3 regions of the Pantoea sp. SO10 genome follow, and region 1 is predicted to be linked to each of the others. Evidence: predicted binding sites of a transcription regulator. Region 1 holds the regulator's gene; each other region holds the start of a gene.
What was found. Region 1 encodes PurR, which represses purine synthesis genes. Its sites were predicted from a motif close to CANGCAAACGTTTGCNTG; they were not measured.

Region 1 (4,988 bases):
TTGCCCAACTGTTCTTTAATGTGGCCGCTGCATCTCCGCATGCGCCCGTTAACGCCAGTTCGCTTAAAGCAGAGAAAAAGAGCGCACGTGAAGACGAGCGCCGCAAACGACGTCCGGTAAAAACCACCACCACCAAAAAATCGCGTCTGACCGCTGTTCAAAAATTCAAACTCAAAAAACAGAGCAAAACAGACATCGCGCTGCACAAAACCACCAGCAAAAAATCCCCACTGAAACTCTCTGCTAAGAAATACGGTCATCAACGTTTAGCGAAGAAAACGCCCGAGATCGCCGTCGATGATGAAGCGTTAGCGCTGACCGGCATCAAAATGAGTAAAGCGCACCGTCAGCGTTATCAAAAAGCGCGTGAAACGGCGATGACCAAATTAATGGGTCAACTCGGCAAACCTTATCAGTGGGGCGGCGCTTCGCCACACACCGGTTTCGATTGCAGCGGCCTGGTGTGGTACGCCTATAAAGATCTGGTGAAATTCAAACTGCCACGCACCGCCAATGAGATGTATCACCTGCGTGATGCGGCACCGATTAAGCGTGAAATGCTGGAGAAAGGCGATCTGGTGTTCTTCCGCATCAACAATCGCGGTACCGCCGACCATGTGGGCGTTTATCTTGGCAATGGCAAATTCATTCAGTCGCCGCGTACCGGCAAAGATATTCAGATTAGCGCATTGGGTGAGGATTACTGGCAGAAACACTATGTGGGCGCGCGTCGTATGATGACGCCAAAAACCATTCGCTAGTTGTTGCGCAACAGACATGAAAAAGCCGGATGCTGTTCTCAGCTCCGGCTTTTTTGTTAATGCATGATCGCGGTAAAGCTGAAGGCGATAATCATCAACAGTGCGCCAACAGTGGTCATTAGCGCCAGCTTCAGGTCGGTATTCATCACAACTCCTTAGTCACACAATTATTAGGGTTAAGACGATTTTCGCATAGCAATAGGCAAAAATCTCGTGTTATCCGCGCCAGCTTGCTAGAATCGCCGCCTTTCGTTGCGCAACAGATTTTGCGCAGGCTGTATTTACAGCGTGATGAAGTGATTTTGCCTGCTTGAACATGCCGTTTTGCCCGCTTTTTTGGGCTGTAAAAGCATTAGCAGACGCAAACGTTTAACAATATACTTATCAGTAAGTTGCGATAAGCCCAGGAGCACCATTTTCATGGCAACAATTAAAGATGTCGCAAAACGCGCGGGGGTCTCAACCACCACGGTTTCGCATGTCATCAACAAAACGCGTTTCGTTGCGGAAGAGACGCGTAACGCCGTATGGGAAGCGATCAAAGAATTACACTACTCGCCAAGTGCCGTGGCGCGTAGTCTTAAAGTTAATCACACCAAAACCTTGGGTCTGCTGGCGACCTCCAGCGAAGCGCCCTACTTCGCTGAAATTATCGAAGCGGTGGAGAACCGCTGCTTCGAACGCGGCTATACGCTGATTCTCGGCAATGCGCACAACGATCTGCAAAAGCAGCGCGCTTACCTGTCAATGATGGCGCAAAAGCGCGTCGATGGTCTGCTGGTGATGTGTTCGGAATATCCAGACGATTTGCTGCAGATGCTGGAAGAGAACCGCAATATCCCCATGGTGGTGATGGATTGGGGCGCGTCACGCGGTGATTTCACCGATACCGTGCAGGACAATGCATTTCAGGGCGGCTATCTCGCCGGGCGTTATCTGATTGAACGTGGCCATCGCGATATCGGTGCCATTCCTGGCCAAATGGAGCGCAACACCGGCGGTGGACGTCATGCTGGCTTCCTGCAGGCAATGAACGAAGCGGGCATTACAGTGCGTCCGGAGTGGGTGGTTCAGGGCGACTTTGAGCCTGAATCGGGCTATCAGGCGATGCAACAGATCTTAAATCAGAAACAGCGTCCAACCGCGGTGTTCTGCGGTGGCGATATCATGGCGATGGGCGCGATTTGCGCTGCTGATGAGATGGGTTTGCGCGTACCGCAGGATATCTCGGTGATTGGCTACGATAACGTGCGCAACGCGCGCTATTTCACACCAGCGCTCACCACCGTGCACCAGCCGAAAGCTGAACTGGGTGAAAAAGCGCTGGAAATGCTGCTGGATCGCATCACCAGCAAGCGCGAAGATCCGCAAACTATCGAAGTCCAGCCAACGCTGATTGAACGCCGTTCGGTGGCGTACGGTCCGTTCCGCGACTACCGCCGCTAAGCCGACACTTCGCTGAGCCATTCGTGGTTCAGCGTTTCCGCATCCCCGAGATAAGCCAGTAACCACGCCAGCGCCGGTGACGCGCGCTGTTCTGACCAGCTGACGCAGCACGGACTGTCCGGAAACGCCTGCGGTAGCGCCAGCTCGACCAGTTTTTGGCTGTCCAGCAGTGGACGCGCCAAATGGCCAGGCACCATGCCGACGCATAATCCTGCCAGCAAACAATCCATCCCGGTTTCCCACTCTGGCACCACCAACCGCCGCTGATTATCCAGCGTCCATGTCATACGGCGCGGCAACGCACGCGAGGTATCTTCCAGCACCAGCGATGGCCACGCCCGCAAGGTTTCATCATCCAGCTCCTTGCTGTTAACCAGCGGATGATCGGGACTCACCACACAACGCCAGTTCAGCGCGCCCATATCCTGAAAGGCAAAACGTCCGCCCACCGGGATGGCCTGAGTTGCGCCAATCGCCACATCCACCCGACCATCAGCCAACGCATCCCACACGCCGTTGAACACTTCGTAGCTGATAATCAGCTCCATGTCGGGAAAATGGCGGTAGAAGTCTTTCACTAACTGTCGCGTACGCTGCGGTTTTACAATGCAGTCGACCGCGATGCTCAACTCGCCGCGCCAGCCATTTGCCAGTTGCTGACACTGTCGGCGAGTTGCCAGCATTTTTTTGATAACAGAACGGCCTTCCCGCACAAAATGCTCGCCCGCCGCTGTCATCACCACTTCCCGATGCTGGCGCTCAAACAGCGGCACCGCCAGCCAGTTTTCCAGCTGGCGCACAGTGTAACTGACGGCAGAGGGCACGCGATGCAGCTCCTGCGCTGCCGCGCTAAAACTGCCGGTGCGCGCTACTGCATCCACCACTTCAAGCGCATATTCTGACCACATAATTTTGCCTTCAAAAATTTTAACAGCATCATGCAAATATTAGCGTTTCACAAAGCGCGCTGCATCCTTTTACACTCCCCGGCGTTTACCCTGCCCAAAAGAGAATCAACATGTTGTCGTCTAAAGCATTTATGCCTTATCTCGCCGTGCTCAGCATGCTCGGCTTTCTTGCCACGGATATGTATTTACCCGCCTTTGGCGATATGCAGCGTGATTTTGCTAGCGCACCCGGCACCATCAGCGCCAGCCTGAGTCTGTTTCTCGGCGGTTTTGCCTGTGCCCAGGTATTTTGGGGACCGCTATCAGATCGTTATGGACGTAAGCCGATTTTGCTGGCGGGCCTGGCCATCTTCGCCCTCGGTTGTCTGGGAATGCTGTGGGTGACCGATGTCCGCCTGATGCTGGCGCTGCGTTTTGTGCAGGCGATTGGCGTGTGTGCGGCTGCCGTAAGCTGGCAGGCGCTGGTGGTGGATCACTATCCAAAAGCAAAAGCTAATAAAGTGTTTGCAACGATTATGCCGCTGGTTGCGCTGTCTCCGGCGCTGGCACCGCTGCTCGGCGCCTGGCTGATCGGCCACTTCCACTGGCGCAGCATCTTTATCACGCTGACGCTGGTTGCCGTGGTGTTGCTGATCGGTACGCTGCAGTTAACCTCACCTAAGCGCGAGAAAGTCGCCTCAGGCAAACAACCCGGCTGGTTGACTTTGCTAGGCACCCGCGTCTACAGCGGTAACGTCTTAATCTATTCGGCATGTTCGGCGAGCTTTTTCGCGTGGCTGACGGGCTCACCTTTCATTCTCGCCGCAGCTGGCCTGACGCCGGGCGATATTGGCCTGAGCTATATTCCGCAGACCATTGCGTTTCTGATTGGCGGCTTTGGCTGCCGCGCGCTGTTAAATCGTTATCAGGGCGCGCAACTGCTGCCGTGGTTGCTGGTGCTGTATAGTCTGAGCATCCTAAGTCTGTTTGTCATCGCCCTGATGCCTTCAGCGCCGCTGTTTGTGCTGCTGATGCCCTTCTGCGGCATGGCGCTGGCCAATGGCGCGATCTATCCGATTGTGGTGGCCAGCGCATTAGCGCCCTTCCCGCACGCCACCGGTAAAGCGGCAGGATTACAGAATTTATTCCAGTTAGGATTGTGCTTTGTCGCCAGCCTGCTGGTCTCCGCCGGCCTTGACCAGGCGCTGTTCAACACCACATTAGTGATGGTGGTCACCGTGGTACTGGCGTGGGCGGGCTTTGTCTGCCAGCGATCGGCAAACGCACAAAGTGATATTGCCCACACTTCCCGTCCCTGCGAAGATAATCTCTAAGCCAACGCTTTTCGTTAGCAAACTAACGATAACCCGTTGAATATTGACCCACGTGAGCATATACTCAGTGGGTCAGTAATTCTGTATTAAATCAATAATATAAATGTAATACCTTTAGCGACTCTGTCGCGGGATGGCGTCTGCACGGTACTCCAGTGTTGCGTCCAACTTTTCTATTCAAATTCATGCCTCTGTAAAACGTCGGATTTCTGGCGCACGGATTTTCCGTGAGTTCTCTCACAGGTCTTGGGAAATTGGCTATTCTTTTTCTCAGGTTCAGATCGGAAGGTGATGGAGAAGCTATGAGTTCATCTGTTATAGAAGAAGTGAGCCTTGAAGAAAACCACTGGTTTCGGATCGTCAATGAACTGCTAGAGCGTGCTGATATTGCAGTTAATGGCACTCGTCCCTGGGATATTCAGGTAAAGCATCCAGATTTTTTTAAACGCGTGCTCGAGGAAGGATCGCTCGGATTAGGTGAAAGTTACATGGATGGTTGGTGGGAGTGCGAACAGCTTGATATGTTCTTCCATCGCGTTTTAAAACACCATCTGGATAAA
Region 2 (4,988 bases), 1.9 Mb from region 1:
ACCGCTATCTGGTGGTGCTGATTCTGATTGCCATGCTGATCATCGACGTGTCGCTGTTCTCCGCCAACCTGATCAAGGTGTTCTCCGGCGGTTGGCTGCCGCTGACGCTGGCGCTGATGATGTTCATCATCATGACTACCTGGAAAAGCGAGCGTTTCCGTCTGCTGCGTCGTATGCATGAGCACGGCAATTCACTGGAAGCGATGATTGCGTCGCTGGAGAAATCGCCGCCGGTACGCGTGCCGGGCACCGCGGTGTATATGTCGCGTGCGCTGAATGTGATTCCGTTTGCCATGCTGCATAACCTCAAGCACAACAAAGTGTTGCACGAGCGCGTAGTGCTGCTGACGCTGCGTACGGAAGATGCGCCTTACGTGCACAACGTCCGTCGTGTGACCATCGAACAGTTGTCGCCGACTTTCTGGCGCGTGGTGGCGAGTTACGGCTGGCGCGAAACGCCAAACGTCGAAGAGATTTTCCACCGCTGCGGTCTTGAAGGCCTGAACTGCCGCATGATGGAAACCTCCTTCTTTATGTCGCATGAATCGCTGATTATCGGCGATCGTCCGTGGTATCTGCGCCTGCGCGGCAAGCTGTTCCTCGCGCTGCAACGCAATGCGCTGCGCGCGCCCGATCAGTTTGAAATCCCACCGAACCGCGTGATCGAACTGGGAACCCAGGTCGAGATTTAACGCTGTGCGCGTCACCAACTTAAGGTGACGCGCAATCCTCCGCTGGCGCGCTGGCTGAACTGCAAGCGAACGCCGTGCAACTGGGCAATATTTTTCACGATGGAAAGCCCTAATCCGCTGCCGGTTTGCGCCTGTCCTGGCGGTCGCCAGAAGCGTTCACCCAACCTTATCAACTGCTCATCGCTGACGCCTGGCCCGTTATCATCAACGGTAATGGCGCGGGCATTGAGCTGCACATCAATAGTGCTGCCCGGCGGCGAATAGCGCAGCGCGTTATCCAGCAGATTGCGCACCATCAACCCCAGCAACAGCGGATGACCGTTCATCACCGGTTCGGCATGGCTGGTGAACTGCAAAGCGGTGTTTTGTTGTTCTGCCTGCGGGAAGTGCTCCGCCAGCAGGTTTTGCAGCAGCGGCGCTAGCGCCACCGGTTGAAACTCGCTGCGCAGATCGTCTGCTTCCACGCGTGACAGCGTTAAGAGCTGATCCACCAGACGCGTGGCGCGCACGATGCCGCTATCCAGTTGCTGAATGGCGCGTTTGCGCATCGCCTCATCATCATCAGCCAGTTGAATCACTTCACTCTGCACGCGCAGCGCCGCCAGCGGGCTGCGCAGTTCATGGGCGGCATCGGAGGTAAAACGACGTTCGCGCTGCACCAGATGCGCCATACGACTGAACAAACCGTTAAGTGCCACCACCAGCGGCTTCACCTCTTTAGGCAAGCGCGTGTCCGGCAATGGCGTGGCATCATCCGGCGCACGCTGATGCAGGGAAAGCGTAAGGCGTTTCAACGGGCGCAGCTCGAACCACACCAGCGCCAGCAGCAACAGCAACATAAAGGGCATGGCAATCAGCCACGGCAGCAGGCTGCTGAGCGCCAGATCGCGCGTCATATCTTCGCGGTATTCCCACTCTTGCCCGACCACCACGCGATAGCGCTTATCCTCGGAGGTGAGCCACACCAGGCGCCAGCTGTCTTTATCACCGCGCAGCCGGCCATCAACAAAGCCATCGCGCTGATGATCGAATTGCAGATCACGGCCGTTTTCGCCGTCGTTCAACAATGGTTGGCCTGCCGCGCTGAAAATGGCAAATGCCAGCGCATCATCATCCTGATCGCCGCGGTGATGGCGCAGGATCGCTTTGGTTTTCGGCAACGTCACGTCCTGCAGTGAGGTGGGATCAAGCGCTATCAGCCGTTTGGCGAACAGCATTTGCTGAGTATCAAACAGCTCGTTCACCGTATCGCGGGTTTGATGCCAGGCGCTGAGGCCGGCCAGGCCGCCGCACACTATAATCAGCAGCACAAAGCCGATGGCGAGGCGCAGAAACAGACTCATTCCGCCGCTCCCAGCGTATAACCGACGCCGTGTACGGTACGAATAAACTGGCTGCCGAGTTTCTTGCGCAGATGATGAATGTGCACTTCCACCGCATTGCTGGAGACATCTTCATCCCAGCTGTAGAGCTTCTCCTCCAGCTGACTGCGCGTCAGCACGCGGCCAGGATTACGCAGAAACAGTTCCAGCAGCGCCAGTTCGCGGCTTTTCAGGCTAACGGGTTCGCCATCGCACAGCACGCTGTGGCTGCCGGGCGCCATTACCACGTTGCCGTGTTTCAGTTCCGGCTGCAGTTGCCCATGACGGCGACGGATCAACGCCTGCAAGCGTGCCGCCACTTCTGTTAACGCAAACGGCTTACACAGATAATCGTCGGCGCCGAGTTGCAATCCCTGGACGCGCTGATCGAGCGCATCGCGCGCGGTGAGGATCAGCACCGGCACATCGTGTCCTTGCTGGCGCCACTGACGCAGGATATCCAGACCATCGCGTTCGGGCAGCGACAGATCCAGCACCACTGCGTCCCAGGGCGCGGCGGTCAACGCCTGAAATCCGGCTTCGCCGGAGACAAACCAATCCACGCTGAAACCGAGTTTGGTCAACCCGACTTTCAAACCGTCGCCAATCAGCGTGTCATCTTCAATCAGTAAAATGCGCATCAACTCTCCTTCTATTAAGCGGAGTTATACGAAGCACAATTGCTCTTGTACAGCGAAAATCCCGTCAAATAGACTATTTTTCATGAATGTTAGCCAAACGGATTCTCTTAAGATCCTGTTAAGAACCTTATGGTGAAATAGCTCCCGTAAACCGACACATTCATGGAAAAGAGGTGAATTATGAAAAAGTCCGCAGCTCTGTTAGCGATTGTCGCCCTGGCCGCCACGCCGGTTCTTGCCGCTCAGCAAGGTGGCTTTGTTGATCCCAATGCGCCATCCGCGCAGGTGAAGTCCGGTGGGTTCAAAGCCGATAACACCAGCGTTGTCACGGTGAAACAGGCCGCAGAGATGAAAGACGATAGCTGGATTACCGTGCGCGGTACGCTTGAGAAGCAAATCGGTGATGAGGATTATCAGTTCCGTGATGCCACCGGCACCATGAAGGTTGAAATCGATCATAAACGCTGGAACGGTTTGACCATCACGCCGAAGGATCAGGTAGAACTGACCGGCGAACTGGATAAAGATTTCAACTCGATCGAACTGGACGTGAAACAGGTACGTAAACTGCCGTAATCCCATCTTCGGGGCCGCAGCAGCGGCTCCAAAATCCCACCAAACTCAAATTCTCTCTGGCACAAGCGAAACGTTTCGATGGCGATCACATTTCCGTGATGCCGTCATTGAGTTGCCGTGCGCATTTTATACACTCCCGATCAGCGAAACGTTTCGCTGTGGAGTGGAATAAATGAAAAAAGGTCGCTTGTTAAACGCTGAAGTCTCACATGTGATTGCTCGCCTGGGGCACACCGATACGCTGACGATTGCAGATGCAGGCTTGCCAATTCCGGCCGGTCCACAGCGCATCGATCTGGCGTTAACGCCGGGTACGCCCGAATTTCTACAGGTAGTTGACGTTGTCACGCAGGAGATGCAGGTCGAAAGCGCCCTGATAGCGGAGGAGATTAAGCAGCACAATCCGCAGCTCCACAGCGCACTGCTCGCCGTGCTCGAAGCCTTGCAACAGCACCAGGGGAATGTCATCACCATCCGTTACACCAGCCATGAACAATTCAAACAACATACGCAGCGTAGTCAGGCGGTCATTCGCAGCGGAGAGTGTTCTCCGTATGCGAATGTCATCCTGAGCGCCGGCGTGACCTTCTGAGGCCGCTATGCAACCGTTATTGCAACTCAAAGGAATTGAAAAGTCGTTTCCTGGCGTGAAGGCGTTGAATGGCGCATCGCTGGCCGTTTATCCGGGACGCGTGATGGCGCTGGTGGGTGAAAACGGCGCGGGCAAATCCACCATGATGAAAGTGCTGACCGGCATTTACAGCATGGATGCCGGTTCCCTGCAGTGGCTGGGTAAGGATGTGGCGTTCTCCGGTCCAAAGGCGTCGCAGGAAGCAGGCATTGGCATTATCCATCAGGAACTGAACCTGATTCCGCAGCTGACTGTTGCTGAAAATATCTTCCTTGGCCGCGAGTTTGTGAACCGCTTTGGCCGCATCGAATGGAAAAAGATGTATGCCGAAGCGGATGCGCTATTAAAGCGCCTTAATCTGCGTTTCGACAGCCACAAGCTGGTGGGCGATTTGTCGATTGGCGATCAGCAGATGGTCGAGATCGCCAAAGTGCTCAGCTTCGAGTCGAAAGTCATCATTATGGATGAACCGACCGATGCGCTGACTGATACCGAAACGCTGTCGCTGTTCCGCGTCATCAATGAACTGAAAGCGCAGGGCTGCGGCATCGTCTATATCTCGCACCGCATGAAAGAGATCTTCGAGATTTGCGATGACGTCACTGTGTTCCGCGATGGGCAGTTTATTGCCGAACGCGCGGTGTGCGATCTCAGCGAAGAGAGCCTGATCGAGATGATGGTCGGCCGCAAGCTGGAAGATCAATATCCGCGTATCGATCAACAGCCGGGCGAGATCCGCTTAAAAGTCGAAAATCTCAGCGGTCCGGGCGTTGATAACGTCAGCTTTACGCTGCGCAAAGGGGAAATCCTTGGCGTGTCGGGTCTGATGGGCGCAGGACGTACTGAACTGATGAAAGTGCTGTACGGCGCGCTGCCGCGCAGCAAAGGCAAAGTGACGCTGAACGGCCGCGAGATCGTGACCCGCTCTCCGCAGGATGGCCTCGCCAGCGGCATTGTGTATATCTCGGAAGACCGCAAGCGCGATGGTCTGGTGCTCGGCATGTCGGTGAAAGAGAACATGTCGTTGACCGCGCTGCGCTATTTCAGCACTGGCGCGGGCAACCTGCGCCACAGCGATGAGCAGCTG
Region 3 (4,988 bases), 230 kb from region 1:
CGGCACGCCGCTGCAGGCCGGCAGCGCACTGGCGATGATGTCGATTGGCTGGCCGCTGGCCAGTACATTGAGCGGTAGGTTGATGCTTATCACCTCCTATCGCTTCACCGCGCAGTTGGGCGCGCTGCTGCTGATTGCGGGCAGCGCATTACTGCTGCTACTGCGCAGCGACAGCTCAATCGTGCAGGCCGGATTCACCGCCTTTGTGATTGGTACCGGCATGGGCATGACCAGCACCACGTTTCTGGTATCGGTACAGAACCATGCGCATTACGACATTCGCGGCATTTGCACCGCCTCAATCATGTTCAGCCGCATGATCGGTTCGGCGATTGGTACCGCGTTATTGGGCGCGGTGCTGAACCTCAACTTGTCGCTGCGTCTGCCGCAGGCCGACGATCCGATGCAGAAAATCATGTCGCCTGAAAGCCGTCAGACGCTGTCGGAGGCGACATTGCATGACTGGACCGGACAAATCGCCAGTTCTTTACATTGGGTGTTTGTCGTGTCGTTGCTGATTGCGCTGCTAACGTTGTGGGTGGCGTGGATAATGCCGCGACAAAGGCCGGAAGTGGAATAAAAGCAGGGCGGCCAGAGAGCCGCCCGAAAGTTTACTGCGCTGGCGTATCCTGAGAGCTTCCCGCGCTGTCTGGCACGGTGCTGTCACCATCACGGCCATTTTTCTTGTAGACGATTTTCTGTGTGTCGTTCTCACAATGACCCACAACCTGGCCGCCGACCTGATCGGCTTGATCATTGGCCACGATATCCAGCGTGAAGTCCGATTCGGCGACGCCGTTGTTAATGATTTTTTTGCTGATGTCCGCTTTGACGCTTTCACAAGAAGCTTGCGCCAATACCGGCAGCGACAACATCGCCATCAGCAGCACTGCATTACGTTTTTTCATCATTCACTCCTTTGGTCAGAAATCCTGTCAAAACTATAGCAGTGATAAACGATTAAGGTGCAATTGGACGTCCGGTGCGGCGGTCGAGGCAACGCAGCGTATTCGGTTCCCAATAGGCGTTAACGTTGTAGCTCTTTTCGCAGGAATCGCGGGTATCAAAGGCTTTGTCCGCTTTATCGAACTCTTTCTCAACGCGCGTATTGACCTTATTACGCAGGTTTTTGGTATCGTTCCACTGCTCTTTGCTCTGGCGCGCGGCTTCATTACTGGAGGCGCTGCTGCCATCTTCAATAATCAGGCGATCGGTTTTGGCCGTAGCGATGGGCGCAGCCATTAACAGGCTCGACGTCACCACGGTAGCCAGCAGGGCGGAAAACAGTTTTTTCATCGTCATTTCCTTCAGTTAACACCAGCACAGCCGGGATCGCGGCTGTAACAACCACTGGCGCTAGTATATCATCGCTGCTTCTTTGCTCACCAGCGGTGAGCGCTTTGTTTAGCTTAGCGAGAGATTTTCTATGCTGGTCAAAACCGCCTTGCTGTTTTTTTTCACTGCGATAGCGGAAATTGTTGGCTGTTTCCTGCCGTGGCTATGGTTGAAGAAGGGCATGACTGCGTGGCTGCTGGTGCCAGCCGCGGCAAGTCTGGCGCTGTTTGTCTGGTTGTTGACGTTGCATCCCGCCGCGAGCGGGCGCGTTTATGCGGCCTATGGCGGCGTATACGTGCTGACGGCGCTAATCTGGCTGCGCGTGGTGGATGGCGTAAAACTGAGTACGTGGGATTGGGTCGGCGCGCTGGTCGCCTTGAGCGGCATGTTGATTATCGTGACCGGTTGGGGCCGCGCGTAATCATCGGCCACACCGGCGTGCGAGATCAGGGGAAACATCCCGATGCGGTCGTCGCGGCAAAAGCCGCCGGAGCGCCTCACAGGATGGTCGCCCCGGGTATTTCGATCAAACAGCGTGTAACCGCGATTAACCTTTATGCACCTTCAGTCCCGCGGTGGTTTGCGTCACCGGCATAATCTCCAGCGTATTGATGTTGACGTGCTTCGGCAGCGTCGTCACCCAATACACCGCTTCGGTGACATCTTCCGCCGTCAGCGCGGTGGTGCCTTCATAAACCTGGCCCGCTTTATCGTCATCGCCCTTAAAGCGCACGTTTGAGAACTCGGTTCCGCCCACCAAACCTGGCTCGATATCGGTCACGCGCAGCGCGGTGCCGTGAAGGTCGGTACGCAGATTCAGGCTGAACTGGCGCACGAACGCTTTGGTCGCGCCATACACGTTGCCACCCAAGTAAGGCCAGCTGCCGGCAATCGAACCGATATTCACGATATGACCAACATTGCGTTCAACCATTGCCGGCAGCACCGCACGCGTCATGTACACCAAACCTTTGTTGTTGGTGTCGATCATATTTTCCCAGTCTTCGATATTGGCTTTGTGCGCCGGTTCCACACCCAACGCCAGGCCAGCATTGTTAACCAGCACATCAATATTGCGCCATTCAGCGGGCAGGGAGGCGATCGCTTCATCGATGGCGGCGCGATTACGCACGTCCAGCTGAACGGTATACAGATTGTCGCCCAGCTCATCTTTCAGCTCTTTTAAACGCTCAGCGCGACGTCCGCTGGCGATCACTTTGTGACCTGTAGCAATGAAGCGGCGGGTAATACTTTGACCAAAACCAGCAGTTGCGCCAGTAACACAAATAATCATCTCACTGTTCCTTATACGATTTCAGGTTATCAGCCACACCTTAGCATTAACCTCGAACCCATGCTCATGAAAACCCAAAGCAGCGTGTTGCAGGATTTTTCCTGCACATTACGAGTGCAATGGCGCACCACAAAGACGCATCTCAACAGGCGATAATCACGCCATGCGCAATAAAACTCGCCGCAATGTTAAATCGCAACCGTTTGCGATAGCAGGCAACCGGTTGCGCATACGTTTGCTCGTCAAGCTTGACACAAAAACGCATCGGAACAACCTATTATATTGAAAGTAAACAGTATTTTTTGTTCTTTGCATTGGCATGCGCTTTGCAAACTATCTTTAAGGCAATCACCTGCACTCATAAAAAAGCACCAAGGAACCATTATGCTTTACGCACCCGAAACGCTGCTGCGCGCCAGCTTCTTTGATTTCACCGCTCTGGCCGCGCAGCCAGACGACATCGCTGCCAATGCACGCTATCTCGAAGATGGCTTATTAACGCTGCGTGACGGCAAAGTGGTCAGCCTGGAAAGCTGGCAAATCGCGGAAGGGCGCGTTGATCCCACTCGCGTCACCGATCTGCGCGGTAAACTGATCGTGCCCGGCTTTATCGATACCCATATTCATTATCCGCAAACCGAAATGATCGGCGCCTTTGGCGAACAGCTGCTGGAGTGGCTCAACCAATATACCTTCCCGGTGGAGAGCCAATATCACTGTCCCGATCACGCGGCAAAAATGTCGGCGTTCTTCCTGCATCAGCTGCTGTCGAATGGCACCACCACCGCGCTGGTGTTCGGCACCGTGCATAAGCAGTCGGTCGACTCGCTGTTCAGCGCCGCGCAGCAGCTGGATATGCGGCTGATTGCTGGCAAAGTGATGATGGATCGTAACGCGCCGGAATACCTGACCGAAACGCCGGAAGAGAGTTATCAGCACACGCGTGAACTGATTGAGCGCTGGCATCAGCGCGGTCGCCTGAGCTATGCGCTCACGCCGCGCTTTGCACCGACCTCGTCGCCGGAATTGCTGGATAAAGTGCGTCAGCTGCGCGAGGAGTTTCCTGATGTCTGGATGCACACGCACCTAAGTGAAAATCCGCAGGAGATCGCTTGGGTAAAAGCGCTATTCCCGGAGCGCGCAGGCTATCTTGATGTTTATCATCATCACCAACTTACCGGCAAACGCAGCGTGTTCGCGCACTGCCTGCATCTGGAAGATCAAGAGTGGCAATGCCTGCATGACACCGATTCATCAATTGCCTTCTGCCCGACCTCAAACCTGTTCCTCGGCAGCGGCTTATTCAACATCAAACGCTGCTGGCAGCAGGGCGTACGCATGGGCATTGGCACCGACGTGGGCGCAGGCACCACCTTTAATCTGCTGCAAACGCTGGGCGAAGCCTACAAAGTCGGCCAGCTACAGCAATACAAACTCAGCGCCTGCGAAGCGTTTTATCACGCCACCTTAGGCGGCGCGCACGCGCTCGATCTGGATGACGTTATCGGCAATTTTAACCCCGGCAAAGAGGCCGATTTCGTGGTACTCGATGCGGCGGTGTCGCCGCTGCAGAAGCTGCGCAATGCCAACAGCAAAGACATCTGGGAGCGGCTGTTTGTAATGATGACGCTTGGCGACGACCGCAACATCGCGCAAACCTGGGTGAGCGGCAAACCGGTTTGGCAGCGCGAAAGTGAGGAGCAAATCGCATGATCCAGTTCTTACTCAACGATCGTTTAATCACCGAATGCGAGCTTGATCCCAATCTCACCGTGCTTAACTACCTGCGCGGCCAGCAGCAGCGTCGCGGTACCAAAGAGGGCTGCGCGTCTGGCGATTGCGGTGCCTGCACCGTCACGCTCGGTAAAGTCGTCGATGGGCAGATGCAGTATCAGGCGGTGAACAGCTGTTTGACGCTGGTCAGCAGCCTGCAAGGCAAGCAATTGATTACCGTGGAAGATCTCAAGCAGGGCCGCGAACTGCACAGCGTGCAGCAAGCGATGGTGGATTGCCACGGCTCGCAATGCGGCTACTGCACGCCGGGTTTTGTGATGTCGCTGTTTACTCTGCAGAAAAACAGCGCTGGCTGGGATCGACATCAGGCAGAACAGGCGCTGGCGGGTAATTTATGCCGTTGCACCGGCTATCGTCCGATCATGGATGCGGCGCAGCAGGCGTGTGAACAACCAGATGCGGATGCCTTCCGTGCCAATGCACCCGCGCTAGTACAGCGTTTACAGGCGCTCAGCAACGATGAAGTACAGATCATCGAAGCCGCGGGCAGCCGCTGCTATCTGCCGAAAACAGTAGCGCAACTCGCCGAGCTCTATCAGCAATATCCTGAAGCCCGCCTGGTGGC

Region 2: rbsD (D-ribose pyranase) is a predicted target of PurR. The motif match lies at 3,412-3,429, and genes of this name have one in related genera.
Region 3: guaD (guanine deaminase) is a predicted target of PurR. The motif match lies at 2,822-2,839, and genes of this name have one in related genera.

Annotation. Positions count from the first base shown of each region.
Region 1 is NZ_CP040095.1:1,873,662-1,878,649, reverse strand. It holds gene FCN45_RS08760 (C40 family peptidase) at 1-761, shown strand, start outside; gene FCN45_RS08755 (YnhF family membrane protein) at 818-907, opposite strand; gene purR (HTH-type transcriptional repressor PurR) at 1,182-2,207, shown strand; gene punR (DNA-binding transcriptional activator PunR) at 2,204-3,115, opposite strand; gene punC (purine nucleoside transporter PunC) at 3,226-4,428, shown strand; gene cfa (cyclopropane fatty acyl phospholipid synthase) at 4,731-4,988, shown strand, end outside.
Region 2 is NZ_CP040095.1:4,184,592-4,189,579, reverse strand. It holds gene kup (low affinity potassium transporter Kup) at 1-692, shown strand, start outside; gene qseC (quorum sensing histidine kinase QseC) at 704-2,035, opposite strand; gene qseB (quorum sensing response regulator transcription factor QseB) at 2,032-2,694, opposite strand; gene FCN45_RS19410 (YgiW/YdeI family stress tolerance OB fold protein) at 2,875-3,270, shown strand; gene rbsD (D-ribose pyranase) at 3,443-3,862, shown strand; gene rbsA (ribose ABC transporter ATP-binding protein RbsA) at 3,870-4,988, shown strand, end outside.
Region 3 is NZ_CP040095.1:2,104,469-2,109,456, reverse strand. It holds gene FCN45_RS09840 (MDR family MFS transporter) at 1-580, shown strand, start outside; gene FCN45_RS09835 (DUF1161 domain-containing protein) at 612-908, opposite strand; gene FCN45_RS09830 (DUF1283 family protein) at 961-1,296, opposite strand; gene FCN45_RS09825 (YnfA family protein) at 1,427-1,756, shown strand; gene ydfG (bifunctional NADP-dependent 3-hydroxy acid dehydrogenase/3-hydroxypropionate dehydrogenase YdfG) at 1,883-2,629, opposite strand; gene guaD (guanine deaminase) at 3,014-4,342, shown strand; gene xdhA (xanthine dehydrogenase small subunit) at 4,339-4,988, shown strand, end outside.